Regions from separate parts of the Desulfosediminicola ganghwensis genome, predicted to be linked through region 2. Evidence: riboswitches for the same ligand, from Rfam matches in the RefSeq annotation. Region 2 holds a riboswitch; each other region holds the start of a gene.
The links. Region 2 has a riboswitch for thiamine pyrophosphate ahead of thiC (phosphomethylpyrimidine synthase ThiC). Riboswitches for the same ligand answer to the same signal wherever they lie in the genome.

Region 1 (10,762 bases), 1.4 Mb from region 2:
GCGTTTCTGGGGCACTACCTGCTGGTTGGGCCGATGGAATTTCCCCATGAGCCGAAAGTGCTGATCTTTCCTCCCCTGTGCCGTAAGATTCATATGGTGGCTGCGGTTACTTTCAGTATTCTGACTATTACCGGTTTGCTCATAATTTTCGGAAGCTTTCTGGGAGGAGGCTTCTTTATTCGCATTTGCCGTTATTTTCATATTGGGGCGGCGATTATTTTCACAGTTACTGCCCCAATGATGTTTGCTGTCTGGATAAAGGATATGATGCCGGCACTGCATGACCTGAAATGGGTAATTATCATGGGTGGGTACCTGAGCAAGGACAAGAAACCGGTCCCGGCAGGGAAGTTCAATGCAGGCCAGAAGATGTGGTTCTGGGGTTCCACTGTCGGTGGCGTGGTAATGGCGTATACCGGGTATATAATCTGGTCATTCGGGGCAAGCCTTGATACGGTTCGCATCTACACGCTTATTCACAACGTTCTCGGCGCGTTCTTGATATCTGTTTTTCTAACTCATCTTTACATGACGATTTTTGCCATCAAGGGGGCTGTGCATTCAATTACTACAGGTTACAGATCCAAGGCCGAGCTCGATTTATTGCATAGCTTGTATAAGTATGAATAGTACGGTTACGATTGCAATCCTCCTCTGATTCACTGCCTGTCCAGTTTACAGGCAGTGTGCTCATTTAAGCTTCCCATAGCGCGAATTTCGCATGAGTATTTTGTCGAAATGGAGAAAAAGCATCTGATTTTAGGACATTATTGTAATGTTGACCTTGGACTTTTTCGAGCAGAATGCTCATCGAAGATTACGCCGCCTGAACTGCTGAGAAAGCCGGGTTGGCATAAAGGCGATCTTTCGTAGTTAGTGTAGAGGTAATGCTGTTTTCTGTAGGCGCTGGCTGGGAGGTGACGAAATGAACCCACTGAACAGGTTGCTACAAGGTTTCCAGAAAAAACGAGAAGAACGGGAGAGTCTCGAAACAACCATTGAAGAGATCGTCGACATTGCTGATCCATCTATACGGAGGGCTGGCCATTATCAACGGCTGTTACGGCAACCGGTGCAGGAAGCGTCCTCATACTGTGCAGAGATAATAGGGAAAATACCGGGCCCTGTCAGATTGAGTAAGCAAAGCTATAGCAGTGAACCCGAGATTCGTGCTCTTTTTGCCAAGGCTGAAGATGTGGAGGTGCTGCTTAAAAACAGCCCCGATGTAGAGGTTCTCAGAAGAAGCGGTTTCCGGGGGGATGCAATAGGACTGCTCACCATGGATAAAGAGGAAAAAACGGTGTTTGGCCATGAAAAGCATGGTGAGCTAATTCAGCGGGACGTGGTTCAGCATACTGTAAATTTTTCAGGTCATAGAATCGTTTCACCATCACCGGACCTCGACCAGGCTCGGGCGGGAATGGTGCATCGCGGTCTTGAAGTGCTGGCAACTGTCGCCATGGAAAACATAACCAACCTTCGCGCAGAAATATCTGACCTCAGACAGAAACGGGACTATCTGGCTGGCTTCATCCAGATCCTGAATGGGAGAAGCAACCTGCACTCCCGATTCGCAACTCCCGACCCTGAAATGTTGGAGGAGCTTGAAAAGGCAAAAACATCCAAGGCAAAAGTTGAGGCTGAGTTAGAAAAACGACTTGAGGATTTAAGTTACCCGAAAGATGCATTAAGGCATCTGAGTGATGTGATGCTGAAACCTTCTTCCTCACTTACTATGGGGAGTATCACGTTACGTTTAAATTGGATGAATGTCCGGGTTGATGAAAAAAGCGAGGAAGGGAGCAATGCAATCACATTGGCAGAAATCAGCTTGGCAGAGAGACTGCACCGTTATGGGATTTTTGTTGTTTTACACGTGGAATAGTGGCAAGCTGAGTATGAAAATGATATAAAATCAATACCTTGTGATGCAGTTTGGGCATAGTCTGAAAACTGTTGAGCAGTTGGCTTAAAATTACGCAATGAGACTGGAATGACAGGTGGAATTTTTGCAATACTGGATGATATAGCGCTGCTGCTCGATGATGCGGCGGTGATGAGCAAAGTAGCTGCCAAAAAAACGGCAGGGATACTTGGCGATGATCTCGCGGTAAATGCTGAAAAAGCAACGGGGTTTAAAGCGTCACGGGAGTTGCCGGTGATCTGGGCCATTACCCGTGGCTCAATTATTAACAAACTGGTGATCTTGCCGCTGGCGTTTTTACTCAGTGCATATGCCTCCTGGCTTATTGTTCCTATCCTGCTTTTAGGTGGCATTTATCTGAGCTACGAAGGTATGGAAAAGGTTTATCATTACATTTTTCATAGGCAAGATGAAAGTCACAAGCCAGCCGCGGAACAGGTTGAAGACAAGGCGAAATTACTGGAAATTGAAAAAGCAAAAATCAGTTCGGCGGTTCGAACTGACTTCATTCTCTCCATCGAGATCATCATGATCGCTCTGGGGACGGTGATGGACCAGTCGATTGTACTTCAGATATTCGTGGTGAGTTTTATCGCCTTACTGGCAACAGTTGGCGTGTATGGGATTGTTGCTTTGCTGGTTCGGATGGATGATGTTGGTTTTTACCTCATCAAACGTGCCGCTGCCATGAAGGGAATGTTGAAAAAAATGATATCCTCAACAGGGTCACTGCTCGTTGTTTCACTGCCACGCATTATTCGTGCACTCGCTGTGATAGGCACAGTGGCGATGCTGTTGGTGGGGGGCGGCATGTTCACCCACAATGTAGAGTTGATACATCATTACCTGCAGGCTGTGCCGGGATTTTTCGCAAATCTGGTCATTGGTGTCCTGGTTGGCAGTGTGGCACTTGTGATACAGCTGGGAGTAGGGAAAATCCGTAAAAGGGTTAGGAAAACCAACTGATATGCGCTCAATGGCACTCTCTTTTCTCATCAATAATCCCCAATATTATAAGCTGATATTCAGCTTTGTGAAAGGTGGCCGCGATGACCAATAATTGGTTGAAATGGATCTGTTAATTGGGTAGCTTTGGTGGATGGTCCTTCATCGTTGATGAAGAGAACGATTTCGTCAAATTCATCTCAAATTAAAAGGCATTGCAACCTTTATGGAGGTTTCGTGGAACCGGTTAATGTCATTTGTATGAAATGGGGGGACAAGTTCGGAGTAGAGTATGTCAATAACCTCTACAATATGGTGAAACGAAATATTACCCTGCCTTTCCGTTTTATCTGCTTTACAGAGATGTCGGATGGAATAGTCGATGGCGTGGAAGTACTGCCGCTGCCGGACTTCAAAGAACCACCAGCCGAATATCAGAAAAAATGTCAGTGTTGGCGAAAGCTGGCTCTGTTTGGTAAGGAATATCAGGATATCAAAGGCAAGATCTTGATGCTTGACCTTGATGTGGTCATAATTGACAACATTGACAGCTTTTTCAGCTACTCAGATAGACTTGCCATGCCGGAGAACTGGTCCCAGCCGGGGCGAAATATAGGGCAGGGTTCGGTAATCTGCTATGAAATGGGACAATACCCGGAGTTGCTTGCACAGTGGGTCAGCAATCAGGCGGACGTTTATCAAAACTATGAAACTGAGCAGGTTTATCTCACTCAAGCCTTAGGCGCAGGGAATTTTGACTGGTTCCCGGAAGAATGGTGTCGAAGTTTTAAAGATCACTGTATGCCCGGAGGCATCCTGAACAGTTTTGTTACGCCCACACACATTCCAGACGGCGCCAAGATCATTGTTTTTCACGGTAATCCCAATCCGCCTGAGGCCATAGCCGGTGAATGGGGAATACCCGTTCCCTGGTACAAGAAATGGTATAAGACCGTCAAGCCCACTGCCTGGCTATCAGACTATTGGTGTTGAAGAAGCTTTTATTCGAGTTCATAATATCCCCCTTTGGGAGGATTCTTTTCTAACAGACGGGTGCGCTTCTTGCCGTCCTGCATGTGTCCTGTGAAGCTTAATTATATAAAGCCGCCCTGAAGGAATGACTGCTCAGGGGCGGCTTAGCCCGATTTTTCACGAACATTTTGTCAAAAAACTATTCAAACTAAGCAATTGAAAGGCCGAAAAAAATATTTCGTCGGTAGTTTTTTTGGCAAAATGTTCGCCGGAGGTAAGTCCATGCGGTACCAGCTTCTTCATTGTTTTGGCAATAATTAGAGTTAACTGGAGTTTCCTGCCAAAACTACGAACCTGACACCGCCTGTACTGATGAGAAATCCGGGTTCGTTGTCCCCTGGTAATGCCGAGAAAGTAATTGTCGCCTTACTGGGCTGTATTGTCTTCTGCAGCGGGTGCAGGGACATCCTCGACCATTTCACATTGCCATCCCCAACTCTCCTGCTTTTGGGCAAACTCTGCTGCCTTGCCTTCACAGTAGCCCTCGGTATTCTGTGCCCGCCACAAACCCTGGAGAGATTCATCCTCTTTCTGGTACGTCACTTCGCAGGGAACATTGCTTCCCTGAATATCATATACCACCGTGATGAGGCGTTCTTTACCATCTTTGGTGCAGACATATGTCATTGCACTTGCTGTGGTAACAAAAAAAATCATACAAACTGAGCCCAAGAGCAAAACGAGTGTTTTTTTCATAACGTGTCCCTTCCATAAATTGTTGTTGAGTGTTGTCCTCGAACTTGCGGTGAAATAAAAAAAGTTCAGATTTGCCATAGTGTAGCCGAGAAAAGGGTAAAAATACTAGTAAAATTAATGTATTTGTCCGTTTTTATTCAATTTTGTCACAGTGTTGAATCGTCATCTTGAGGCAATGACTTAACTTGATAGGTCTGTTGCGAAAAGTGGAGCAAGGAAAACGTATCGTCACTCAGTGGGTGACACGTTTCCTGAACTAAGCAGCTCATGGAAGAGTATAACAAATTGTAAGAGTAACATTGAGACTGCTCTATATGTGTGGTAGGATGTCAAATTGTCAGTGAATAAAGTGAAAATCAACGAAGGCCGCCACCCAAACTCTACAGGTTGCAGATCACTTAATGAACAATAACTGCCAGGTTTCCACCGAATCACCCTCTCTATATAGCTTTTACAGAAAAGGATCTTTGTACCCGTTGTGGAACCTGTGTTGGTGTATGTCCCAATGGTGCTTTGAGCCTCGATAAGGACAACTATCCTGAAATCGATCTCGACAATTGCGTACAATGTGGACTTTGTGCCAAGGTTTGTGCGGGCGGCAGTGTAAATTTTGCAGAACTGTCTGAGATAACCTTTGGCCATAAAGAAGCAACTATAGATTTTGACAGCCATTTTCTGCAGTCGACTATTGGTTATGCGACCGATGAAAAACTCAGGACCGGTGGAGCCAGTGGCGGCGTAGTATCCGCCCTCTTGTGGAACATGCAGAAAGAGGGAACGATTGATGGTTGTATCGTTACCAGGATGAGTCGCGAAAATCCATGCCGCGGGGAATTATATATCGCGAAAGGTTACGATGAGATACGGCAGAGCCAGCAGTCAAAATATGTTGTAACCCCGGTTAATTCATTGTTGGCAAAATTACGCAATTTAACGGGTCGCTATGCTATTGTCGCCTTGCCCTGTCAGGTGCATGGCCTCCGGCTGCTTTAGCGTGAAGTTCCGGCCTTGTTTAAAAAAAATAATGTAATTATTGGGCTACATTGCGCTACCACCCTGGAACCCAGTTGCGACAGAAAGGCTCCTCAAACTGTCTCTGCGGAAAAAATAAAGGAAAGGATAGATTCCTTGCTTATGAAGCTGGGGAAAAAGAAAGTAGTTCGTTTACCTTTATGGAAATTCCTGTCTTCTGATTTTAGGGTGCCCTTGATCCGTATCAGACAGTCTTTAAAACGGCGACGCTTCAAGCTTTTGTAAGCCGGGTGTGAAGGGAAGCTGCCGGGTGCTATCGGGTATGAAGGATTGGTGACTTTTCTGATTCTGTTGATAGTGGTGCATAAGAGACGTACTTGTCTAATATTCGGTAATAGCATGGAAATGGATCAGTTTTCGCTACGCCAAATGCAGGGAGGCAGGGAGACTGGGATACGGTTGTAGTTTTTATGGCTCACGATTCTTTTTGAGCCCGGGTATATCACGCTCTCAAATCAGTTCGATCGCTTGTCATATCATTTTAAATACTGCTGGAGAGTTATTGTAAAACATCTCAAGAACCGGGGGGATTAAATGATTAAAGAATGGTCAGAAAGACGTGTGCTGCTCGCAATCTACATGCTGGTGCCAGTAATCACTGTAATGGCCCTGGAGCGGGTGGTATTCGCGAATGATAATGATGAAAACAGTGCACCTGTTTTTTTGCCTGAAGTCAGCATTGGTTTGGGGTATCGAAACGACCAACTTTCTTTTACCATAGCTGGTTTTGAGGGCACTCCAAACGTTCTGTCAGAGCTGGAGTGGGATTCTGTGGAGAGCATGGTTCTGACCGGTGATGTGCGTTGGTGTACTGAAACCCAAATATATTTCCGTGCACATGCTTCAATTGGCACAATTTATTCCGGTGACAGTCGCGATTCGGATTACGAGGGCGATAACAGGACAATGGAATATTCACGTTCCTATGCAGATACAGACGACGGTTCAGTTTTTGATGGGAGTTTCGGGTTGGGCTATAGCTTTGATGTAGCTCTTCAGGAACCAGGGACGTATTGGCGCTTCATCCCGGTGATTGGCTACGCATTCCACACCCAGGAGTTTGAAATGACCAATGGCTATCAGGAGCTATACATTGATGAGGATGGAATCAGTTGGCCCCCAGGACCGTTTGACGGGCTGGACAGCAGTTACGACAGTGACTGGAGCGGGCCCTGGATCGGAATAGAGCTGGAATGGAGACCAGCTGTAAAGCACAGTCTTATAGTCGGGTTTGAATATAGCTGGCTTGATTATGAGGCTGACGCGACCTGGAACCTGAGAGAAGATTTGATGCAGCCGACAAGCTTCGAGCATGATGCGGATGGCAGCGGTGTCAGTCTCAATGCTGAATATCGATATGACGTTACCATGAACTGGTATCTGGGACTTCAATTCTATTACTACAACATGAGTACTGATTCGGGGACAAAAACAACCTATGCGGCCGATGGCACAATTTACAAAAGCAAATTCAACGGGGCGGATTGGGAGTCTTACTCTGCTTTAGTTAAGATGGGATACTATTTTTAGTTCCGGGTGAATAAGATTGTAGATTGCAGGGTAGAGAAACATCTATCGTTTCCGTTGCATCGGCTGCTGAATTTATTTTAAACAAAAAAGGCTTACGAATAGATCGTAAGCCTTTGGCAATTCTGGAGCGGGAAACGGGGGTCGAACCCGCGGCCTTCAGCTTGGGAAGCTGACACTCTACCACTGAGTTATTCCCGCAAGAAAGTTGAAGAAGTATAAAGTTCTTGTTTGGGGTTGTCAACTAAGACGTTGTGGTAGTTTTTGTATGAAATTCGGCAGGGTCGGCAATTACCAGGTAAAGTGGATCAGAACGACGTATTTCGTTTGCTAATGCTGAGGCTGATCTTGTATTTGAACTGCAGGAAATATCAAAACCGGGTGAATCTTAGGTCTCTAAGCTAAGAACTGGTTTCTTCTGGAATAACAGGAAGGCTGCTCTGAAAGACGGGAAACAGTAAGTTACTTCGAGGTATATCAAATCACTACAGTGTCAAAGGAGTTGGCTGTTCTGCAGCCAACCCCCTCTGGCAGTTTATTTGATCTTAACTACATTCTGGGCTGAAGGGCCTTTAGGGCCTTCAGTGACCTCAAAACTCACGCGCTCGCCTTCTGCGAGTGATTTGAAGCCGGTAGTCTGAATTGCGGAGTGATGAACAAAGACATCCTTTCCACCATCCTGCTCGATAAATCCAAATCCCTTGGCATCATTAAACCACTTAACTGTTCCTTCAACCATTGTGACAACTCCTGTGTTAGTGTGGGGCGAAACTGCCCCGTTTTCCAAACTCGATATTCTCTTTTCCAGGATATCGAGTCATAACCCGCTTCACGGGTTAATTCTGCACTGATATTTCTGCTATTTATTCAAAAAGCAGTACCGTATGATAACGGCTTTATCTGCGTTTCTTTCCTTTTTTCTGAGGTTTGGCTTCACGGCAAACGAGTTGACGGTGCTTATACTCGTGTCTGTTGAGATCTTCCATGGCTTTATGTCCCTCGCTTCGAGACCCCATTTCAATAAAGGCAAAGCCTTTTGATCGTCCGCTGAAGTGGTCAGTCACAAGGTTTGCGTTGACGACTTCTCCGTATTGGGTAAATAGAGCTAATACCTCGCTCTCGCTGATATCATAGGGCAGGTTGCCTATAAAGAGCTTCACTCAGGATCTCCTGTTTGCTGTGACCAGCGGCGAAATGTTGTCGGCAACAAAATGCGATAGGGCCGCAAGTAAGGTGTCGAGAACCACGAAGCGTGATCTTGATTTATAGAATGAGGGTGTCAGAATCCAGGCCATACCGGTAAGCTGATAGTCCCCATGAGAAAGCTATTGCTGCTGCCACTGGTGAAATTTTCAGGTGTCCATGAATGTGTCGGGCAGTATCGGGTGGGAGGGATTAAACCCGCGATTTTCGGCCTGGAAGAAACACGATTTCGACGCTGTATAATTTCAGCAGAATACATTAAGAAATATAGATGTCTCCTTAGATATTGTCAACGGATAAGTCATGTTAGGTGTTTGGGGTTGCTGCATGAGTGCCACAGGTTGCAGGGAGTAATAACGCAAATGTTGTGAGTAGTTTCGCTGTCAACCAACCATTTGACATTCCATTTATGATATTCTATAAATGTTCAATATAATTTGCAAGGGGTGGCTGATAAGCCTGAGATGATACCCTTTGAACCTGATCTGGTTAACGCCAGCGTAGGGATGCACGGATGATTGTTGTATTCATATCAGATTCTTCATCGGTTTTCGGCTGAGCAATCCCGCTCAGACATCTCTTTTTCTGTTGCCTCCTGTTTTCATTTTACGTGCCTGTAAACACCAGATTGTCATGGGCGTTTGCTGTGCAGATATTGCCAGCTCCAACGGCAATAATTTACCGAGGAGGGAACCAATGTCCCGGACCAGCACTCCAGCTGAACGTGCAGCAGAAAACTTGCAGAAAGTTCGAGCTAATAATCCGCTTATTCATAATATCACCAATTTTGTGGTGATGAATTCAACAGCCAATGTGCTTCTGGCGGCAGGGGCGTCGCCTGTCATGGCCCATGCCGAAAATGAGGTTGAGGAGATGGCCGGCTTTGCCGGAGCGTTAGTACTCAATATTGGCACCCTGACTGATGCCTGGGTCGATTCAATGGTGAAGGCCGGCAGGAAAGCGTCCGAATTGGGCACTCCAATAGTGCTTGATCCGGTTGGCTCGGGTGCAACTGCACTTCGTACTGCTGCCGCCAAACGAATTATTGCTGATACGCAGGTAACCGTGATCCGCGGTAACGCTTCAGAGGTACTGTCATTGCGTGATGCAGATTCTAAAACACGAGGTGTCGATGCGCTTCATTCCGTGGAAGATGCGGCAGGCGTTGCAGGGATTCTTGCCGGGGAGCTTGGAGTTACCCTGGCAGTTACCGGACCGGTGGATCTTGTTACCGATGGCATGCGGGTGCTTCGCGTTGAAAACGGGCATAAGCTGATGCCTTATGTAACGGGCACCGGCTGTGCGGCAACAACCATAGTTGGTGCTTTCAATGCGGTAGACGATGATCCGGTCATGGCTACCGCCACAGCTTTGGCCTATTTCGGTCTGGCTGGAGAAATGGCAGGTGAAATATCCAAAGGACCGGGAAGCTTCATGGTCAACCTTCTTGACAGTCTCTACACAATTACGCCGGAAGATCTCCGCACAGGCTGTCGTATTTGTCCATGAACAAATTCGAGTCTTGCAGCATTGGGAAAGGAAGCACTTTATGAAGCTGAACTATTCAGTCTACCTGGTTACAGACCGGGAGATGGCCGGAGAGTGTAATCTGGCAGATATCGTGGTTGCTGCAGTCAGCGGTGGAGTAAGTTGCGTGCAGATAAGGGAGAAGAATCTGCCCACACGCCGATTTGTGGAGGAGGCAAGGGGGCTGGTCGAACATCTCAGGCCGCTTGGAATCCCGCTCATTGTCAACGACCGCGTGGATGTCGCACTTGCATGCGATGCAGACGGTGTGCATCTCGGCCAGAATGACATGCATATAAAGGATGCCCGTTCTTTGCTGGGAGGCCAGAAGATAATAGGTATATCGGCGGAATCCCTGGCTGACGCCAGGCGGGCAGAGCTGGAAGGTGCTGATTATATCGGCATCAGCCCGGTCTTTGCCACAGCCACTAAAGCAGATATTGCCAAGCCTCTTGGTCTGGGAGGGGTTCGAATAATCCGTGACAACGTACAACTGCCTCTGGTGGGCATTGGTGGGATCTCTGCTGCCAATGCAGCCGATGTCATTCAGCACGGCGCAGATGGTGTGGCGGTGGTTTCGGCGATCATTGCTGCTGAAAGTCCGGAGGCTTCGGCCCGTGAGCTATTACAGCAGGTGACTTCAGCAAAAAGGATCGTTTAAGTATGCAAGAGTTTCATTTGCAAAGTTGTACCACTCCGCCTGCTATTCATTTTGACTCGATTTCCCTGTCGTTTGATGGAGAGTTATTGTTCAGCGATTTCAGTGCCACAATTGGGGCCGGTAGTTGTACCTGCCTGCTCGGTCCTAGCGGTTGCGGCAAGTCGACATTGTTGAAAATTGTATCAGGTAATCCAGACCTCAGTTACAGCGGGCGG
Region 2 (10,762 bases):
AAAGCGGGTATACTTTTCAGACATGCTACACTGGCTGCCACAAGACAATTGGAGGTGAGTATGGACAGGCGTGATTTCATTAAGACAGGAATGGTGGTAACAGCAGCAACCTCACTTGATTTTGGCTTACCCCTCTGGGTACGACAGGCCTTCGCAGAAAATGGCAAGGATCTCGTAGCGGTCTTGGGTGGCAATTCCCCGGTGGATATGCTGCAACGGACTGTCCAGGAGCTTGGCGGTATTGAGGCATTTATAAAGAAAGGTGACCGGGTAGTTATAAAGCCCAATATCGGCTGGGCAAAAACACCTGAACTTGGTGCCAATACCAGCCCGGAAGTTATTGGTGAGCTGGTTAAGCTCTCTTTTGAAGCTGGCGCTGGTCGAGTTGAAGTTTTCGACCACACCTGTCAGGAGTGGAAAAGCTGCTATGAACTCAGTGGCATTAAAGAGGCCGTTGAGTCCCATGGTGGCACCATGGTTCCCGGCAACAATGAACGATACTATACATCGGTTTCACTACCAAAAGGTAAAGTTCTCAAAGAGACAAAGATCCATAAATCCCTGATTAACAGTGATGTCTGGTTCAATGTTCCCACCCTCAAACACCACGGCGGTGCGAGCATGTCTATTGCCATGAAAAACAATATGGGCATAGTCTGGGACAGGCGAATTTTCCACAGATCCGGTTTGCAACAATGTATTGCCGATCTCTGCACCTGGGAAAAAAAGCCTACGCTCAATATTGTTGATGGTTTTCGCACAATGGTGCGCAACGGGCCATCCGGCATCAGTGTTGAAGATGTGGCTCAGACCAGGGCAATGTTCACCTCATCTGACCCCGTTGCTGTGGATACGGCGGCTACAAAGTTTTTCTCCCAGCTACGACCAATGGATGTGAGCGACGTCAGCCACATCCAGAAAGGGGAAGAGAGCGGTCTTGGCACAACTGACCTGGCTTCTTTAAATATCATGCGCGTTAAACTGTAACAATTCGGTTATGGGTCGTACTCTGCAATTGGTCCGGCGAATCTTTGCCGGATCTTTTTTTCTACTGCTGCTTTTATATGTTGGTGGGACATTTTCCGAAATTTACGGGTTTGATCCTTCCCTGCTCAGTCGCATTCAATTCATTCCAGCCCTGATGGCGGGTTCTTTTGCAATCGTTATTGCAATCACTTTGTTTACAGTGATTTTCGGACGCTGGTACTGTTCTTTTCTTTGCCCGCTCGGTATCTTGCATGATATTCTGGCCCGGTTCCAAAAGAAAAAGGTCAAGAACACGAGCCAAGGCCCGGCGATAGTACGGTACAGCATCCTTACCGTATGCGTTATATCGATATTTTCCGGGGCGTCGCTGGCATTGTTGCTTGTTGATCCATGGTCTCTTTTCGGGCGCTTGACCACGACGTTTGCAGTCCCCCCACTCACCTTCGCCAATAACCAGCTCTCTGTTGTGCTCAATCAGTTCGGCATATACAGTGTTGTGGCCAAAGATTATCATTTTGCAGGGATTTCCGTGCTTCTCGTCGCAGTGCTCTCACTGTCACTTATTTGTTACTTTCTCTATGCTTATGGACCAAGGTTCTGGTGCAATACCATTTGTCCTGTAGGCACAGTGCTGAGTTTGGCTGCTATAAAACCTCTTGTTCGAGTAACCATAAATGATGAGAGATGCGTTTCCTGTGGTCTTTGCGAGCAACATTGTAAAGCTGGGGTAATCACCCTCCAAACAGAGCAGGTGGACTCCAGTAACTGTGTTTGTTGCTTTAACTGCCTGCCCGTCTGTAATTATGAAGCAATTTCTTATAACTCCCCCATAAAGAGAAAATCGGTATGAGTTCAATCGATATGAGTACGACGGCTCAAATGGGAAGAAGGCAGTTTCTTAAATTGATGCATACCGGCCTTGTTGTCGTCTGCACACTTCCCCTGCCAGGATTATCGACAGCAGCGGAAGGTGGAGCCCCACCAACCCCACCGAATCTACTTGATACACCCAATGCACCAACGATATCGGCATCAGGTAAAGGTTCTGCGCCCATTCCACCCGGTGCCGGATCCCTCAAGGCATTCCGCAGGAGCTGCACTGCCTGTCAACTCTGTGTCAGTCAATGTCCTTCCGGAGTACTACGACCGGCTTTTCTTGAAAACGGTATCGCTGGATTCATGCAACCGGTACTCAAATATGGAATCCACCACTTCTGTGACTACCAATGTCGAAAATGCATTGAGATCTGCCCGACCAAGGCACTTGGCACAATGTCCCTGGCAGAAAAGAAAGTAACCAGAATCGGCATTGCAAAGCTGGTAATAGATGAGTGTATTGTCAAAAAAGACGACAAGGCCTGTGGGGCGTGCGCTGAACATTGTCCCACAGGCGCCCTTAAAATGGTGCCCTATAAGCCGGGTATTACCAAGCCTGAGATAGTTCACAAAGAGGCTTGCATCGGTTGCGGTGGTTGCGAGTCGATCTGCCCGGTACGCAAAATCGCCATATACATCGACCGGATGGATATTCATGAAAAGGCAGAAAAGCCTAAAGTTTTTAAACAAGAGAAGATTGGCGTCGAAGACTTTGGTTTTTAACTCATTTCCATGCTCGAATTCATTTTCTGGCAATATGAGTCATCTCTGAAATGTTGCGCTATATAACCGTATTTCCAGCTATTGGCTTTGTTAACATCAACGACCGCTCTATAGGCCTTATTGCCTGATTTAAGCACTTACGCATCGGCTTGACTAACGAAAAGTAATTGAAGTGTTGCTTGGCTTAGGGGCAGTTCTTATCTGTCTTGATATGGTAAGAATGACAGTCAGTCTATCTTGCTTGATAAAAACTGTGTATGCCTACTTTGCAACTTTTGTACTTCATGATGAGAAATTACAAGGATTCCGGCCACTCCTCCCTGACAAGTTGTTTCCACCTGAAATCGCTCATCATTTTGCAAAATTTATATAAGTCTATTGTGTTGAGCAATTGTGGTTTTCAATTTGAATGCAGGAGTACATACTGACAACTTATATCCATCTTATTGGAGGATATTACGATGAAACAGGAAAAGAAAATCAATGGAATCAATGTAGACCAGTTATTCAGTACGATAGAGCTCATTAAAGAAAAACCAGAAATTGCTCAGTTTAAATTTTGTGCAACAAATCGATGGATCGACGGTACTCATAATAGAGCGACGATAAAGAGTTTTTATGGTGCCTGTCAGGAAGATGATACCCGAGACCCTATAGTTTTCGAAATAGATGAACCACCTGTTCTTTGCGGAAACAATTTGGGTGCCAATCCAGTTGAGTATCTTCTTGCGGCCCTGTCAGGTTGCTTGACGACAAGTCTGATAGCACATTCCGCAGCATTGGGGGTTAAAATCAAAGGCGTGAAATCCAGATTTGAGGGAGATTTAGACCTTCGCGGATTTCTTGGAATATCAGAGGAAGTTCCTGTTGGATACAAAAATATTCGTGTGTTTTTTTCAATTGATGCAGATGTTTCAGAGAGTAAAAAGGAGGAACTGCTTCTGATGGCTCAGAAGTATTCACCAGTTTATAATAGTATTACCAAGCCTATTGCGGTATCCGTGGAACTGGATAGCAATTGGATTGAAATGTGAACCCCATGATAGAGGATTATATCCTCTCTGACTTAGGATACGGTCAAACTGCATTATTGAATGCATCTGACAGTTAAAGCGATACCGCAAGACTGAACATACCTCTGTCTGCAATGAATATCTTCGCTCTACACACATGATTCACACCCAGTTGTGTAGATTCATATTCTGATTTTGAAGATACTTCCTGAAAGTATTGAGACTTGCTACAAAAGAGGTATCAGGCAAAATCGAGCCTTGCTGCCAGGATGTGTCCAGCCAGTTCACGAGTTTGACATTTAATGAACAAGATGACCTCTCCCCCTTCCTCACCTCTCTTCTATCTGAAACTCTTTCTCATCATATAAGGTTTCGGCCCCTTCTCCTTGTTCATGCCGTTATACATAGCGATCCGCTGGTTCTTGCCGATAAAGAGACGTAACTGGGTCAACCGTTCCCACAAAAGCGCCATCCTGGTGTCCTTCTTCCAGGCCTTTTTGAGCAAGAACTTACTTGCTGCAACCGCATCCGGGCTCTTTTCGCAGATTGTCCGGGCAAGTTCTTCCGCTTCAGCCAACGGCTCATCACTCACCTTACTGATCAGCCCATATTCCGCCCCTTCAACTCCTGAGAAGAAACGGCCGGTCATGGTCAGTTCCTGGGCAATATCGACCCTGGTCAGGCGGGACAAGGTCACCATGCCGCTCATGTCGGGGATCAGCCCCCACTTCATCTCGAGGATGGAAAGTGTGGCCTCCGGAGTGGCAATACGATAGTCGCAGGCCAGAATGATCTGCATGCCTCCACCGAAGCAGTTGCCATGCACAGCGGCGATAACCGGAATTGGCATATCCCGCCAGACATGGGCAACGCGCTGGAATACGTTGTCTTTCGTCCATGGCAGCTTGGCAAAGAATTTCGGCACCATAAGTGGATTTTTCGCCACATACCCAAAGTCGAGGCCTGCACAAAAAGAAGGCCCATTACCTTTCAGGATGACGCAACGAATCGACCGGTCCTTACGAATCGTCCGGGCGGTACTGATGATCGCTTTCAACATCGCTTCATCCAGGCCGTTATGTTTATCCGGTCTGTTTAGGGTCACATAAGCTATGTGATCACGAACTTCTAACTGTACTCTGTCGGTATCGGTCATGGCGGCTCACTAGTATTGATTAGAAACATCCCGTTTACGTTCACGTAATATATTTATCAAAATGTGAATTCATTTGCCCGTATTTTCTGGTAATTTTCACTCGAAACGTCAATGAACCTAAAAATAAAACTTTTGGCTCAATCAGCTGTAATATAGCTATTATTGTTCAGCGGCACCCTTCGGCATTCTGAAAAGAAACAGTGAAGGAGAAACAGGCACAGAAGGTTTGACAGCTTTAACGTCCAGACTCAAAGCAGCAACCAGAACTGAGATAGAACGCAAAAAAGGCCGAACACCCTCTGGATGTTCGGCCTTTTCGGCAATGCTGGCCAGGGGAAACCCCTCTGGCCTATATGAAAAACACCCCGATTCCGGAATCGGGCTGAGTGGACACTGGCTCCCCGGGACGGACTCGAACCGCCGACAAGGTGGTTAACAGCCACCTGCTCTACCAACTGAGCTACCGAGGATTAGTCGAAATAACTCCACTAATACGTGGATTTATCCTGGAAAAAACGTTGCACCCCCAGACAGGGGAGGGCAAATTACACCATTTTTTTTATGGCTGCAAGTTTTTTCACTCTCTCTTTTCAATTTCTCACACCAAAGCATGCAAAGTAGCCCCCAACAACCGCTGTACATACTGGCTTCAGGCAGGAAATAGGAAAAAAATGCGCCCTGTAACTCGATTCGTTTTGGTTACTGATAAAAACAACAAAAACCCCAATCCCCAGACTGTTCAGATTGCGGCTTTATTGTTTGGTGCCAAGGTCGGAGCCGAACAGTGGAACTCCATTCGGCTCTGTCCCGAAAATGATATTAAAAAGCTAGTACTTCCGCTGTTATTGAGCTGACTTGCAGGCCGTAGCCTTGCTTGCTTCTTTCCTTTGATCCATCATTTTATACGCGCAAAATTCACCACACATAGTGCACGCACCATGGGCTTCTGCCAGCTCTGCTGTTGCACCTCTTCGTTTTCTGGCCAGATCTGGATCAAGCGCGAGTTCGTACTGTTTTTCCCAGTCCAGATTTTTTCTGGCCCGTGACATCTTGTTGTCCCACTCCATCGCACCGGGAATACCTTTTACAATATCAGCAGCGTGACCCGCTAGGCGGGTTGCCATAACACCTTCATGCACATCTTCTATGGTCGGCAGACAGAGATGTTCGCTGGGGGTTACATAGCAGAGAAAATCCGCACCGGCACTTGCCGCTATAGCGCCGCCGATTGCACAGCTTATGTGATCGTAGCCTGGTGCGACATCGGTCACCAGGGGACCGAGAACATAGAACGGCGCACCATGGCAGAGTCTCTTCTGTAACTGGATGTTGGTCTTGATCTGGTCAAGCGGCACGTGGCCAGGTCCCTCGATCATCACCTGTATACCGGCATCCCAGGCACGCTGCGTCAGCTCACCAAGGGTCAACAGCTCATGGATCTGGGCCCTGTCTGTTGCATCGGCAAGACAGCCCGGGCGGAAACCGTCACCCAGCGACAGAGTTGCGTCATAAGGCTTTACCAATTCCAGTAAGCGGTCAAAGTATTCATACAGGGGATTTTCCGCATTATTGTGCTGCATCCAGGCGCAGGTAAAGGAGCCTCCGCGGGAGACAACCTCCATGATGCGTCCCTCGTTGTCCATCTTCTCAAGTGTTGCCCGGGTAACACCGCAATGAACGGTGATGAAATCGACGCCGTCCTCAAGATGTTTCCTGATACCGTCAAAAATATCATCCACACTCATATCGACGATGGCTTTTCCTTTTCGAACAACGGTGTCGCATGCTGCCTGGTAAAGAGGAACGGAACCGATACAGATATCGGTTTCGGCAATGATTGCCGCCCGGATTTCATCGATCGGTCCGCCGGTGGAGAGGTCCATTATAGCGTCAGCACCTGCGGCTACTGCTGCTTTTGCCTTGGCAAGTTCGTTCTCAATGGAGGTATCGTCTTTACTGGTGCCGATATTAGCGTTGACCCTGGTTCGGATTCCCTTCCCTACCGCCAGCGGCTTTCCGCTCGTTCGCCTGTTGTTCCGGCATACTATTGCCGTCCCTTCAGCGATTCGATCTCGAAGTATTTCCGGGTCGAGACCGGCTTCTGCGGCTGCTATCGATACGTCCTCGGTCACGTATCCTTCACGCGCCAGTTCCATCTGTGTTTTATACATTGTTGTGCCCCATAGTGAAGATATCGAAGGGTTCGATCGGGGCGCGGCAGGATGCCGCGGACGATTCGACCGTTCCCTCCGCCGGTATTATCCGGATCAGGTTCAAAGGGTCGATTCGTTATTCTACGAAAAACGAAACTCTCAGTCCGAAGACTCCCCCAGGTCAATAAGCATGCAACTCTTTCTGATGGACAGTTGCATTGAACATTTTCCCGGGAAACTACCAGTCGCTCCTCGCCAGGTCAAGCTTTTGTGGAGAGCGTTGAGGATGGTGTGGATAAGAACCTGGCCTGCAAAACAAAATAACCAATGTCCAATCAGAGTTCTTTCCCACAAATAATCGACCACTGTAATCGTGGCCGATCTCGAATGGCGCGGGCACCAGCTTTTATCGTCACCTGCTTCAAACAAAGGTGGGGCGATAACCTGCCCCCACTTTATCAGGCTATGCCGTAGATCATGGATTCATCTCGTACTGGTCTTTCATGCTATACACATACGTTTCCCAGATGTGCTGCAGCTGCTTCGGGTTCACTGCCGGGCGTTTTACCATCCTGGTACAGATCTTCTGCTGGATGAAGCTGGTGGAGCCTTTGGTATAGAGTTGCAGGGCAAATTTCGAGAAGTCCCGGATCATGACCTCGAAAATCTGGTCGATGAGTGCCGGGTCAATCTTCATCAACTTGGCGTTTTCGAGGATCAACTGGCCATACACCACGAGGGTGAACAGTTCGCCGAGGTTGAGCAGAAAATCAAAATCCTTGATCTGTTGCTTGCTGGGCTTGCCGACAACCAGCAGGATCTTTAACAGCCTGATTTGCTTTTTGAAAATTTTGACGTTGGGCGAGTTGAACTCTTTGTAAATCGTGCGATAATCGTGAAAGCGTGTTTTGCCCAGGCCCTTGGTCGCCCCCTGCCTGAAAAGAAAATCGTCATTTACCGGCGCAGTTTGCCGCGGCGTTTCGCTATAGCTGCCCGGCTTGAAAAAATAATTGGCCATGAATTTAATAATAAGCGCCATGTTTACATGAACGGTACCCTCAAGTTTAGGGAGCGCCCTGATATCTCTGGCAGCCATCTCAAAGTACATATCCTTTTCAAAACCTTTGGCGGCAATAACGTCCCACAGTGCGTTGACGACATCTTCGCCCTGGGTCGTCACCTTCATCTTGACCATTGGCGTAAAGAGCAAATAGCGCCGGTCCTCGGTACCTGCGACGCGCATGTAGTCGATGGCCCTGAGAGCAAAAAGCTTCATGGCCGTAAGCCGCGCATATGCATCAATAAAAAGCTGCTGAACATGGACGAAATCGGTGACGTAATGGTCGAAAAGATGGCGGTTGGCAGCGTGGTTGATTGCCTCGTGGAAGGCGTGGCTACAGATGCCTATTGAGGCCCAGCCGAGGTTGAATTTGCCGACGTTGACAGTATTGAGCGCCATATCCCAGGCATCCCGCCCCCTGGCCAGAATGTCATTCTCGCTGATGGGGTAGTCGTTCAGCTTGTATTCTGCGACGTAATTTTGCGAATTTATGACATTTTTTACGAGTTCGTAGTTCTCGTGCTGGGAGTTGACTGCGAAAAAGACATAGTCGCCGGAATCATTGAACTTGCCGAACGTTGAAACCAGGGCCGCCTCGTTGGCGTTGCCGATATAATATTTCGAACCATTCGCCAGCCAGCCCGAATCAGACTGTGGGGTAAGCCCGACGTCGCTGGTGTAGATATCTGCACCATGCTCTTTTTCCGAGAGGCCGAAAGCAAAAATCTCACCCTCTCCCAGGAGGCGCGCAGTTTTATGTTGAATCTCCTCGTTGTTACTCATCCAGATGGGGCCAAGACCAAGAATAGTCACCTGCCAGGTGTACCAATAACTCAAACCGTAAAAGCCCAAAACCTCGTTGATGGCGCAATTCCTGGACGTATCCCAACGTTTTGCTCCATCACCGAACTTGGCAGGAGTAAGAAATGTGGCAAAGAGTTGCTCCCGATGCGAGAATTCGAGGAAGTCGGCGTACCAGACCCGTTCGTGATCGTCGTGCTTGAGCTGCTCCTTGCCCTTGGTCTCAAAAAACTCGATGGTCTTCAGCACCAGTTGCCTGGATTCGCTGTCAAGATGCTCGTAGGACACAGTTTTAGGGTTCAGGAGCAGGTTTCTGGTTACCTGGATACTCTCATCCTGCGCTGAGTCCTGGTTGGTTTTTGCATTCCCGCTATTGAGCAACATGGCAATACCTCCTTCAGGTTATAGATGATACTGATGAACAAGCCGCTGATATAAACTGGTTAACAAGCGTTAACTTTGTGGGCTAAAAAAAAAATCAGCATGCCTCTGCTCCGGCATGGAACCGATTTTCGCTTTATCCTTGTTATTTCAAGCCATGCAGCAGGCGCTGATACATCCGCCAATATTTTTCCTTCATTATCGTCGGCACATCAACGACCTTTTTTGAAACATACTGCGCGAAAAAGCCGTTACAGGTGCAGAGCAGCAACATGGCGACCTCCTCCGGATCATCGCGGCGCAGGCTGCCCTCAGCCATGCACTCCTGAATTCGTTCCACCATGAATTTCTGGCTTACGGTCGCGTCTTTGGCCAGTACCCCTTTGACCTTATGCTCGACGGTGTGATCCATGGTCAGAAAGAGTATCTCATGATATTTCCGCTGCTCGGTGGCAAAAGCGAAAAAACGCCTGGCTGCGAGATCGAGACGTTCCATCCCGGTTGTGCCGAGCAGGGCCGGCTGCAGGTAGGAATCGAAGGTTCTGAAACCTTCCCGCAACACCTGGTGGTGCAGGGCCTCCTTGTTCTCGAAATGACGATAGATGGCGGTGGCCGAGATGGCCGCCTTCTCTGCGACCTTGCGCATGCTCATGCCCTTATAGCCTTCAAGCAGATAAATGTCGCAAGCCGCATGGAGAATTGTTTGCTTTGTTCCAATCATGTTAACAGCTGTTAACATAGCCTGAAATGTATGGCAAGAATTTTCTCAAATGCATTTTTAATCAAAACAATTACAGTGAATTAACCGACCAGTGATATTGCCGGGCATTTCCTGCATCAACAAGGAGGAAGGAATGGTTGGCCGAAACACTCCCCTGCAGAGCAGATGATACGTATTCAACGTGTCCGTTAAAATGGGGGGAGGTTCACTCTGCCGAGCAGTCTACACTTTTATAGACTTTATTGCGTAGAGATAGGGAGAGATATCCAATGGATGATTGAAAACCTGTGCACTGCTCTTGCCCCTGACAAATCTTACCCTGGGGTGGCAAGAAGCTAGTCGGATTTTCTAACAGGCCATCTTTGCTTTACTATATATAGCTGGGACTAAACGCTCAGATGGATTAAATTCTTCTATGCGTGCTATTCTTTCAGAGACATTCTCACTTTCAGCTGAGGTGTTACATGCAATATGGTGCCATGAATTTTCCAGTCAGACCGATACTGGAAGAAATCGAGATAATTTCACGGTTGGGGTTCGACTATCTCGAGCTTGCCATGGATCCCCCCATGGCACATCACAGTATCGTGGCATCGAACAAGGCAGCCATCTCCCGGGCTCTGAAAGATTCCGGGCTGGGATTAGTCTGTCACCTGCCCACCTTCGTGACAACTGCCGACCTCACAGCAAGCCTCCGTCAGGCATCATTTACAGAAATGCTCCGTTCCCTCGACGTTGCGGCCGAAATGGGCGTGAAGAAGGTTGTCCTTCATCCCAGCATGGTTATTGGCATGGGCTCCTTCATTCTGGAAACAGTCAAAGGGCATTTCTTTGATTTTTTGTCCGAAATGGTCACCGTCAGCCAGCACTTGAAGATATCTATCTGTCTCG
Region 3 (10,762 bases), 1.9 Mb from region 2:
TATCAACACCAAGGATTACCTCACGTGTCAGTTGGCTGCTCATCGACTACCTCCTAAAAGTTTAGTAGGTATCACCAGCCCGGATTACAGGACAGGACACTCAAGATGCAGGACAAAGCTCCTATTAGGTCACAAGCAATCGGCCCAGTGATGCATGGGGAACGCCAGGGCCAGCCGACAGGTCAACGCAAAGGCAATAGAGCCAATCCCAGCACGGGTCAGGCTAGCCTGACATTCAATACCACTATAACTGAGTATCCCAACAATTTCCCTTGCGACTCATGCTTTGAATATATCCATTCTGTGTTAGTACAGCCCTGAAACTGGAACTTGCATACTGAATGCCACGATCACTATGGATCATCAAACCTGGTGCAGGCCTGCGCCTCATTATTGCTTTTTTAAGTGCATATATTGCAGATTTACTCTCCAGGGAATCGCTCAGATCCCAGCCAACAATCGCGCGAGAGAATAGATCAATAAACACTGTGAGATAATGCCATTTTGCACCGACCTTGATGTAGGTGATATCGCTCACCCAGGCGGTGTTTGGAGCTGAAACTGAGAATTTACGATCGAGCAGATTCGACGCTACAGGTTGCTTATGTTTTGAATCGGTTGTTACTACGAATTTCTTTGTTGTTTTGCACCTCAACCCCATTTCTTTCATTAATCGCGCAACGCGAGGCCGACTAACGCTGGAAAATTCACGCTCATCTCGCAAGTCAGCGGTAACAAGCGGGCTGCCGACCATGCCTTTATGAGCGCTAAAGATTTCCTTCACGCGCTCTTTAATCCGTATATTTTCTCGTTTTCGCGTGGAGATAGGGGCTTTCTCCCAACGATAGAAACCACTCGGGGTAACTTCTAAAGCCTGGCACATCTTCTTCACCGGAAATGCTGAGCGGTTCTTTTCAATGAATCTATATTTCATTTCGGTGCTCTGCTGAAGATGGCCACAGCTTTTTTTAGGATATCTCGTTCCATCTCGGCATCCTTGAGCTTTTTCTCAAGGTCCCTGATTTTCTTTTCCTGCTCAGTCAGAGCCTCACGACCGTTCCCAGGGAAAGCTAGTTCTTCTTTGGCTCGAAACTCACGCCTCCACTTGTAGAGAAGGTCTTTAGAGATACCGAGACTGTCGGCTACATCTTGCACTGACCTGCCGGGATCATCGGTCAGCTGAACTGCATTGCGCTTGAAATCTGGATCGTATCTTCTTCTTTGAACACTCATATCTTCCTCCTGCCAATCTCTTTAATATTGGCTTATCTGAGTGTCCACTCTTTTATAGCAGGATCAGCCTGGTTGATTGGCGCGCAGTACAGTTATCAGTTCTAAGCGGTGTAATGAAAGGCCAGCAGACCTGAGAGGATACACCTCATACCCGGTCTGCTGGGCACTGCTTCACAATAGAAAAAAATTATTTTCTTCCCGCAGCCTGCGGAATATCAACCAGCATCCTGTTTTATATGACAGATTGATAACAGCAGCCTGGTTCTCATCTCATTTCCCCTCTAAACGACTCACCAACGAAAGCTATAGACATTGATTTTACAGGCCAAATCTGAGACGATACTGTTACTCTTTGAAGTCAATTACCTTGGCTTAAATACGAGCACAGGATCATAACGTTTCAGGGGTGTATCCATCCCCTGCCCACGGAGGAGGGAGCGACAATGACCAGGCGGCTCAGAAAGCATTTTTTGTCGGCAACTCTGCTGGCACTCGTAATGGTTTGCGGATGCGCCACCACGGAAGGCTATAAGGACGTGGTGAACGCCTGGGTGGGGCAGCCGGAACTGGAACTCACCCAAACCTGGGGACCGCCCCAACGAACCTACGAAACGGAAGAATCAAAATTTCTCGTTTACTATTTTCAACGGGATATATACTTTCCCGGCTCACCCACCACCTACCAGAACTATTTTGATGAGAGCGGCACTGCCTTCCGCCAATCTTATGGTGGTGTACCGGACCGCACTCAAACCTATAGCTGCGAAACATTATTCGAGGTTATCGACGGGATTATAGTGTCGTGGAGTTTCCGGGGAAACGACTGTATTGCCGAGGAGCAGGAGTAGTCACGATATTTCGAAAGCAATCAATCCGCAATTATTTGAATTAATAGAGTTAAGAGACCAATCAAACCAGTAGATTCTCGCCCCAGTTCTCCTGCCTGGCTATTGTGACTTTCTGAAACATATTGGTCAGTAAATCGATAAGCATTAACTCTCCTGAAAGCGGAGTACCCACACCAGTAATAAGCTTGATCGTTTCTGAACCCTGCAAGTTGGCAACAATTCCCGGCAACACCCCCATCACCCCTTGCGGCTGGGTTGCATTTTTTACCAACTCGCTATACGGGTACAGGCAGCGATACGAAGGCCCCCCCTGGAAATTAAAGACGCTTACCTGACCACTATACTCACGGATAGCACCATAAACATACACTTTGCCGAGCCTGACACAGGCATCATTTATCAGATACCTGGTGAAGAGATTGTCACAGCCGTCCACTATAATATTGTAATCTTGAACTAACTCCAGAGCGTTCTCTTCGAGGAGTCTGCATTCATTCGCCCTGATGGTGATATGCGGATTGAGTGCCTGCAGCTTTTCTCTGGCAACGTTCACCTTGGAGTGGCCGACATCTTCTGACGAATAGAGTACCTGCCGTTGCAGGTTCGAGACTGAGACCAGATCATCGTCTACCAGCCCGAGCGTGCCAACCCCTGCCGCTGCCAGGTATAGAGACAGCGGCGAACCGAGGCCCCCTACTCCCACAATGAGCACCCTGGCCTTTTTCAACTTCTGCTGACCGGCTTCACCGACGCCATCCAGGATAATATGACGGGCATATCTCTCTTTTTCCTGCTCCGACAATATCATTCCTTCTCCTCTGCACCAGCTGTCATTATGCTATCCCAATCTTTCCAGACCGGCTCATACCCCTGGGCTCGAATCATCTCTGCGACCTCTGCCGGGCTCCTGTCATCATCTATGGTAAACTGCTCCAGCTCACCGCCGGGATTGGCATAACCACCGGGCTCGGTGCTCGAACCCGCACTGAATGAGGTAGCCCCCAGCCGAACCACATTATCACGAAACCTTCTTCCCTCACGGGTGGAAATAGATATTTCCATCTCAGGGGCAAAGAGCCGGTATGCACAGATCAACTGGACCATCTGCCTGTCATTGATAGGATGATTTGCTTCGTAACCGCCAGCATGCGGCTGCAACCGGGGCAGGGAAATAGAGTACCGGGTTCGCCAGTACGTCTTCTCCAGATAATGTAGATGCATGGCTGTAAAAAAGGAATCGGTGCGCCAATCCTCCAGCCCGAGAAGACAGGCCAAACCAATTTTGTGAATCCTGGCCCTGCCGAGCCTGTCGGGAGTTTCCAGCCTGTAACGAAAGTCCGCCTTACTGCCGAAAGGGTGATATTCGCCGTATTTTTCCCGGTTGTATGTCTCCTGGTAGATACAGACAAAATTCAGACCTGCTGCTGCCAGCTTTTCATATTCGTGCTGCTGAAGCGGCTGCACTTCAATTGCCAACTGGGAAAAATCATCACCAATTTCCCTGAGCACTTTAAGAAAATAATCGGCGTCCGCAACCTGGGGCGCCTCGCCACTGACCAGCAGAATATGGGAATATCCAAGCTTCTTTATCGCCTCGATTTCCTGTCTTATTTCCTCCATATTCAATTTCTTTCTACCTATGGCGGTCTTGCAATTGAAACCACAGTAGACACAACCGTTAGTACAGTAGTTGGAAAGATAGAGCGGAATATAGAGCTGGATGGTTTTACCAAATCTTTTCTGGGTAAGCTGCATCGAGCGCTGGGCCATCTCTTCGAGAAATGGCGCAGCCGCAGGGGAGATCAGAGCCTTAAAATCATCAAGCCCAAGACGTTCTTTGGCCAGGGCTCCCCGCACATCACTTTCCGTTTTAGCAACAATTGAATCGCTGGTTGCCTGCCAGTCATGGCGGATTAATTCATCATAAAAACTCATAACACCCCCTTACTCATTATCAAGAAAGGCAGTTAAGGGGCTGCTCGCCTCGGCATTGTCGCGTACCTCTGCCAGTCTCGCTTCATATGCCATACGACCGGCTTCAACCGCCATTTTAAAAGCTTGTCCCATCTGCACCGGGTTAAGTGAAACGGCAATTGCGGTATTGACCAATACAGCATCGGCACCAAGCTCCATTGCATACGCGGCATGGGATGGAGCCCCTATTCCCGCATCAACCACAACCGGCACCTGTGATTGCTCGATAATGATTTTCAACATCTCTGCAGTCTGGATACCTTTATTGGTGCCAATTGGTGCTCCTAGGGGCATAACAGTTGCCGCCCCGGCCTCTTCCAGCCTCTTGCAGAGAACAGGATCTGCCTGGATATATGGCATAACGATGAACCCCTGTTTTACCAACTCCTCGGTAGCCAGAAGCGTCTCAACCGGATCAGGCAGCAGGTATTTAGGGTCGGGGTGAATTTCTAGTTTCAGCCAATTGGTACCAAGTGCCTCTCTCGCCATCTGGGCCACAAAAACAGCCTCCCTGGCATTACGCACGCCAGAAGTATTTGGCAGCAACTGAAGCCTCGGATGATCGAGATGACGCAAAATATCATCATTGTTATCTGCCAGATCGACACGCTTCAGCGCCACCGTCACCAACTCACTCTCCGACGCGATGATGGCATTGCGCATCAGATTGTTTGAAGCGAATTTGCCGGTTCCCGTAAAAAGACGAGACTCAAATGTGCAATCTGCTATTTTCAAAGAACTTCCACTCACGATTCTTCTCCTGAGATATAGAGTAACCACGCATAATACGCATATATGATTTTGGGATTACAAAAAATGCTGCGTAAACTTATGAAACCTGTTGCCTGATGGCAGCTATCCTGCTCTGGGGATTTTCGGCATCAAGAATGAGTGATGAAATGGCAACACCATGGACACCTGAAGAAATAAGCGGTGCGATATCTTCAACCGCAATTCCGCCAATGGCGACAATTGGAGTTGTAATCCCCCGCCGCCGGCATTCCTGCATTATGGTCCGATACCCCTCAAGCCCAAGAGTCGGGCTCAGATTCTTTTTGGTTGAGGTAAATCGATACGGCCCGAGCCCGATATAATCGACGCCTTGCTTGTGTCTCAGCTCAATATCTGCAAAAGTATTGCATGTCCCGCCAATGATCGCCGAGCTACCGAGCAAATCCCTGGCCATTTGAGGCTCACCATCATCCAGGCCGAGATGAACGCCGTCGGCACCAAGTTCCGCAGCCAGCTCAATGTCGTCGTTGACCATAAATGTTGCCTTGAAACTCCGGCAAATCTCGGCCACCTCCTTACCTACTGAAAGCTTCTCATCCCGATCGGCATCTTTAAAACGAAACTGCAACCAATCTATCCCTGCGCGACAAACGACCTCCGCTTGCTCCACAAGACTGGAATCAGGGCGTGGGTCTGTAATAAACTGAATTTTTCCAGCAATCATAATAATTCTATTTTTATAAGAAATTTAAGGTACTCTAATCATAGCGACCAGACAGAATCGTGGCTCAGATTCGGTCGGCAATCTTCTGCAAATTTCGAAAAGCACTTACCCGCTCGACCACTCCTTCATGCTGCCAGATAGTGCCAAGAGCGGCAGCACCCCAGCAAATACTGGAGGAAAGTTCAGGAAGCTTTTGTGCAGTTATACCCCCCAGGGCAACCAGTCTTCTGCCGGAACTGTTCGTACAGTTGTGCAGTTCATCAACAGAAACTGCCGACAAATACCCCTGCTTGGACACCGAATCAAAAACCGGGCTGATAAAGAGATATTCATAGATACCGGCCAAACACTCGACTTCTTCTATGGAATGGCAGGACCTGCTGCGACTGTAAGCAGGCGTGGTGCTACACGGATGAATCGATCTGGAGGGAAGATGAGCTCCGCGAAGCTGGTATTTTTCCAACAAATCATAATTGGAATGGATCATTATCCTGGGGTGGTGAGCCGGATCAATCCCATCCAGCAACTCAGCCATCTGAAGATTACTCCACCCAGGTTTACGCAGGTGTAAAATCTCAAGACCTGCTGAAAATAATGCGTTAATTGTCTCTGTCTCCGCACCATCAAAACCGGGAGTGGAAATAACCAGCAGTTTCATCTCAGCCCCCCTGAGTCGCCATAACAAGCATTACCACATCGCCGTCAGACAGCACATGGACTGGCCAATTATTCTTGGGGATAACTGCATAGTTGACGGCTACAGCGAGACCTTCTTCCGTCATATTCAGCAAATGCAGAGCATCCTTTACGGTGGCCTCTTCGGCCAGCGCATACTTCTGATCATTAATTACAACGTGCATGATTTACTCTTATTCATTGTGCTGAATGTTAATAGCTTACAAACTTTGCCGCAAAAGGCGAAAAACAGAGACCAACACAATTCAAATCGAGGGGGGGGGAGGAGGTGGAGAAAAACAATGATTCCCTACGCCGGCATTACCCGGATCAGGTTAAGGGTATAATCTCAGCTCGTAATCCACGGGCACCCCTGTTCTTTGAAATGTAGCTTGTTTATTACTGTATAGAGCAAAAGAAAGCTCGAAAAAAACTGACACAAATTGATGAGCGAAATTGGACTGGCTTACAATTATTTGTTTCAACAAACTTAAAATTTTAACCCAAAATGGGCCATGGATATGGATCCATGGCCCCTCCAACTCTCTCTGAATTGTAACGCATAAAATTTTCTAAATTATAACTACAAAGAAAAACAGGCCCTTTATCATAACATTGATTAAGAGCCTGTATATACATCAAAATGTTTTCTGATTACCCCTGAGAACCAGCAACCACTGGCCGGGAGTGAGGCGTGGGGCATCACATTGATGTGTGAATGAACCGGCAACTACGACAAGCTATTTTTTTATCATTCGATACCCTAAAAGTAATAAAACGGCACCACCAGTAGCTATGAGCAAGCTGGAGAAGTTGAAACCGGTTACGGTGCCGAAGCCAAGCCTGGTTGAAATGAAGCCACCCACAAAGGCACCTACAATTCCGATAATAATTGTTACGATAAAGCCACCGGGATCAGCCCCCGGCATAATAAATTTCGCTAACAAGCCCACAACCAGGCCAAGGAAAACCCAAGAGAGAATACCCATATCCTGCCTCCATAATTTAGCACCACTTTCATTTGAAATGACTTCTCGAAATAGATGTAGAGGACTCACGTCTCGACAAGTCCCATCTTGCTATTATCACGAAAGAGCAAAAGCTTGCCCACATAGCCTAACATTAAAAACGCTTTCACTCATGTCCAGCAGGCATTTGTCATACCCCAGTGGCAGAATCGGCCAGTGCACATTTGATAAAACACTGCAATTCCCTGCCACCAGCCTATATCGAGAAATAATACTATGAGATTGCTATATTACATAACCTAGAGCCACTCCGGAGGAGGAGTAACACCGGTAATGATGCAGTAAAGAAAAATTATTTCAACGGGCCTTTTTTACCGAGTCATGTCTTCAATTGCCAGAAACCAGCTTTGGCTCCGGGTGTCTCACACTTCGAATCTGACGGTATGACACCAATGGGCCCAATTTCGATTATCCAGAGCCTTTCTAATAATAGACCCTTAATACATGCCACGAACCACACCACATTTTCGACCTGTCGTGCGATACCTCTCTTGATATTTTTCAGATTAGCTCTGAAGCTCAGCAAAAGCTGGTCAGGAGTTAGGCGTGAGATGGCAGGCGATTACACCGTGAACATTGAATTCAATCTGTTCTTCACTTCATACGCTGAATGTTACATCGTAAAATCGTTGCAACCAAAGATGGCGGTGATGTAGTCCTTCCTCCCCCCCTTTCATCTCCCATCACAAATCGTAATCTGAGGTTCAATCGCAATATAATTTTTTTTTAAAATTTTTCCGTCACTTACACAACCATCAAACCACCTGCAATTCGAGGCAATTCAAGCGATAGTTGCCTAACAACTTAAATCCGTTTAACAAGTAGGCCGTATTTTACATTGACACTACATCAATTTGTTATAAATATAACTACACCTAACTATTATCAAGAGCATCTACGACTATTTACACGAACTACAATATAAAGAGAGCATTATCCGCCAAAACCTCCATTGCTCTTGCACCCCCAAAGACCTTAAAAGGACCGTGGAAAATAGAAACACCCAAATAAAACAGAGGGAGAATATGAAATGAAACTTTTACAGGCTTTCTCAGTTGTTAGCTGCAGCTTGGGCCTTTTGACTCTGACAGGTTGTGGCGGTGGCGGCAGTTCAACCGATACAGCCAATGACATAGCCCCCCAACCTTTTTCTGAATCAGGATTATCCGCCGGATTTGATGTTGAGATAAGTGACGGTACTGTTACCGTTACAGACCAAGGTATCAGCTCTAATTCCACAGCAGAAATTGAATATAATTCCAATGGCGATGTGCAAAGTGTGTCAGTCACCACCCCTAAGGGAACCATTGATTGGAATGATAATTCCGGCACAATAAACCCTATCACAGATAATTCAGTGATACTTGTTTTAAGCGACGATAGATCCAAGCTGGGAGCATTTTCAGATCCATATAATGCAGGCTTCGACTATCAGACTTTTGGTATATGGTTTAACAAAGTTGACGATTCCAACAGGTCTTTTGAGGCAATCACAATAGGTACACTAACGCCTGACAGCGCAATCCCCTCGACAGGAAGTGCGACATTTAATGGATCAACAACTGGTTTTTATATAGATACGGGATATGACGATCCGTTTCTTACGCAAAGTGATTTGGAACTTACCGCAGATTTCGAGAATAGAAATGTAACCTTCACTACAAGTAATACTCAAAAGTACAATTTGGCCGATACTGGTGGATTCACCGATGCTTCAGACCTTGATATAACCAAAAATACCTTAAGTATTAGTGAGGGATCCAATAAATTTTCAGGGCAATTAACGACGGATAATGGACTTACAGGCGGTGCAGAAGGAAAGTTTTACGGGCCAAATGCTGAGGAAGCCGGTGGAGTTTTCTCATTGGTTAGCACATCAGGCGATTCAGGATATGTTGGTAGCTTTGGAGCAGTAAAATAAGTCAATAAATTGAAATTTGCTCTATGACATTCAAAAGCCTCTTTTTTCTGGCTATGCTTTTACTGGGAAGCGGAGGCTTCTTTTTTCCAGCATCTGCTGTCGCCGCGCAAAAGGTAGTTCTCCAATCTGACGCAACAGACCCACTGCAGGTTCTCTTTGAGGTTGGTCTTGTGGAGCTCAACAAGGGGAACACCGAATCCGCAGTTCAGATATTTCAGGCCCTGGCCCAGCAATCACCAAGCCCTCGGGTTCAGCTCGAACTGGCCAGGGCTCTCTACCTGGATCACAAATACCGATCAGCGAGAGAACTCTTTAACAGCGTACTGGACAGGCCGAACATCCCCTGGGCCGTCAGAAGAAACATTGATGTCTATCTTGATGAGATAGACTCACGACTTGGCTTTGTACACCTCGATTTCGCCCTGGTAAGTGACAGCAACCCCTGTAATTTCACCGACAAAAAAATTATTACCATCCTGGGACAGCCCATGGAGGTTATTGAGCCTGAGAATAATGAACAAATTTGGGGAATCAATTATTCACTGAGAGCTGCCCGTGCCCATTTCGATGATAACTGGTTGGTCACATATGTAGACGCTTTTTTTACCGATTATGAAGGAGGTGATTTCGATAGATTCGGCGCGAACGTGGGAATTCAGGTTACACCTCCAGCATTTCCTGAAATGCGATTTAAGGCAGGGCTCAATGAAAACTTCTACGCTGGTGATCATTTTTATGAATACCCATATGGAAATATCATATATTCGCCAAATAAGTTTTTAAATTACGACCTTAAATTTGACTTCGAACTAGGCTATCTCAAAGTCATAGACGCAAGTTATCTCGATGCGGTCAATACAACTCTCACAACCAGCCTTAGCACCAGAAACTTCGGGAAGATCCGCTGGACTGCGGATCTCTATCTCGAAGGTTCCCACACTGATGAAAAGGCCTATACATATTACGGGGGCTCAATAGGTGCGACTCTCTATTACTCCATTATTGATTCCCTGGAACTCCGCCCATCGTTGTCTTTCGGCAAACGTACCTACCAGGGAACCGATCCTTTCTGGGGACAAACCCGAGACGATGATATTATCAAGATCAGCTTTTCAATAGTTAAAAGCAACCTGCAGATATTCGGCTATACCCCTGAAGTTGGTATCGCCTATCAGGAGAACTATTCCAACATAGATTACTACAACTACTCCAAGGTTGCGCTCATCACAAACTTCACCAGATAATCCTGCCTTTATGAATCACGGTGAGAACTCTGATTCACCCTGAAACATCAACCACGCCACTGATCCATCCCGCACCAGAGCATTACACAAGGTTTACCTCAGCCGGCCCGGCTGTTTTTCTGGCAAGCCCCCGGAAATCATTCAGTAGAATGGGGTTGGATGGGTCAAAATCCCGTGCGCCCAGAATGATTTCCAGGGCCCTGCCAAGCCCGGCCTGCCGTGCCATGCGTGAAGCGCCACCGCCGCAGGGCAGAATGCCCATGCCAACCTCCATCTGCATAAACTTCGCCTTGCCGCGAGCGGCAAAACGCATATAGCAGGCCAGGGCAAATTCGTGACCGCCACCCCGCGCAAACCCCTCGATTTTGGCAATGGTGGCCTGG

Region 1: it holds a riboswitch for thiamine pyrophosphate, as region 2 does, so the genes downstream of both, thiM (hydroxyethylthiazole kinase) here and thiC (phosphomethylpyrimidine synthase ThiC) in region 2, are expected to answer to the same signal.
Region 3: it holds a riboswitch for thiamine pyrophosphate, as region 2 does, so the genes downstream of both, thiS (sulfur carrier protein ThiS) here and thiC (phosphomethylpyrimidine synthase ThiC) in region 2, are expected to answer to the same signal.

Annotation. Positions count from the first base shown of each region.
Region 1 covers NZ_CP050699.1:2,678,064-2,688,825, forward strand. The annotation lists gene FCL45_RS11385 (formate dehydrogenase subunit gamma) at 1-630, shown strand, start outside; gene FCL45_RS11390 (hypothetical protein) at 926-1,885, shown strand; gene FCL45_RS11395 (DUF808 domain-containing protein) at 1,994-2,890, shown strand; gene FCL45_RS11400 (glycosyltransferase) at 3,107-3,862, shown strand; gene FCL45_RS11405 (hypothetical protein) at 4,268-4,528, opposite strand; gene FCL45_RS24560 (coenzyme F420 hydrogenase/dehydrogenase beta subunit N-terminal domain-containing protein) at 5,042-5,590, shown strand; gene FCL45_RS11415 (hypothetical protein) at 6,164-7,159, shown strand; tRNA gene FCL45_RS11420 (tRNA-Gly) at 7,283-7,357, opposite strand; gene FCL45_RS11425 (cold-shock protein) at 7,692-7,895, opposite strand; gene FCL45_RS11430 (RNA recognition motif domain-containing protein) at 8,053-8,316, opposite strand; TPP riboswitch at 8,792-8,883, shown strand; gene thiM (hydroxyethylthiazole kinase) at 9,056-9,868, shown strand; gene thiE (thiamine phosphate synthase) at 9,909-10,547, shown strand; gene FCL45_RS11445 (ABC transporter ATP-binding protein) at 10,550-10,762, shown strand, end outside.
Region 2 covers NZ_CP050699.1:1,255,527-1,266,288, reverse strand. The annotation lists gene FCL45_RS05405 (DUF362 domain-containing protein) at 61-987, shown strand; gene FCL45_RS05400 (4Fe-4S binding protein) at 998-1,837, shown strand; gene FCL45_RS05395 (4Fe-4S dicluster domain-containing protein) at 1,834-2,586, shown strand; gene FCL45_RS05390 (OsmC family protein) at 3,048-3,620, shown strand; gene FCL45_RS05385 (crotonase/enoyl-CoA hydratase family protein) at 3,940-4,755, opposite strand; tRNA gene FCL45_RS05380 (tRNA-Asn) at 5,150-5,225, opposite strand; gene thiC (phosphomethylpyrimidine synthase ThiC) at 5,598-6,926, opposite strand; TPP riboswitch at 6,982-7,096, opposite strand; gene FCL45_RS05370 (acyl-CoA dehydrogenase family protein) at 7,384-9,153, opposite strand; gene FCL45_RS05365 (TetR/AcrR family transcriptional regulator) at 9,296-9,871, opposite strand; gene FCL45_RS05360 (sugar phosphate isomerase/epimerase family protein) at 10,351-10,762, shown strand, end outside.
Region 3 covers NZ_CP050699.1:4,982,371-4,993,132, forward strand. The annotation lists gene FCL45_RS21415 (IS110 family RNA-guided transposase) at 1-43, opposite strand, end outside; partial or broken gene FCL45_RS21420 (IS3 family transposase) at 257-1,233, opposite strand; gene FCL45_RS21430 (hypothetical protein) at 1,677-2,081, shown strand; gene FCL45_RS21435 (HesA/MoeB/ThiF family protein) at 2,143-2,889, opposite strand; gene thiH (2-iminoacetate synthase ThiH) at 2,886-4,016, opposite strand; gene FCL45_RS21445 (thiazole synthase) at 4,026-4,805, opposite strand; gene FCL45_RS21450 (thiamine phosphate synthase) at 4,885-5,511, opposite strand; gene FCL45_RS21455 (thiamine phosphate synthase) at 5,576-6,169, opposite strand; gene thiS (sulfur carrier protein ThiS) at 6,171-6,371, opposite strand; TPP riboswitch at 6,477-6,571, opposite strand; gene FCL45_RS21465 (GlsB/YeaQ/YmgE family stress response membrane protein) at 6,927-7,175, opposite strand; gene FCL45_RS21470 (transferrin-binding protein-like solute binding protein) at 8,245-9,135, shown strand; gene FCL45_RS21475 (surface lipoprotein assembly modifier) at 9,159-10,379, shown strand; partial or broken gene FCL45_RS25425 (enoyl-CoA hydratase/isomerase family protein) at 10,543-10,762, opposite strand, start outside.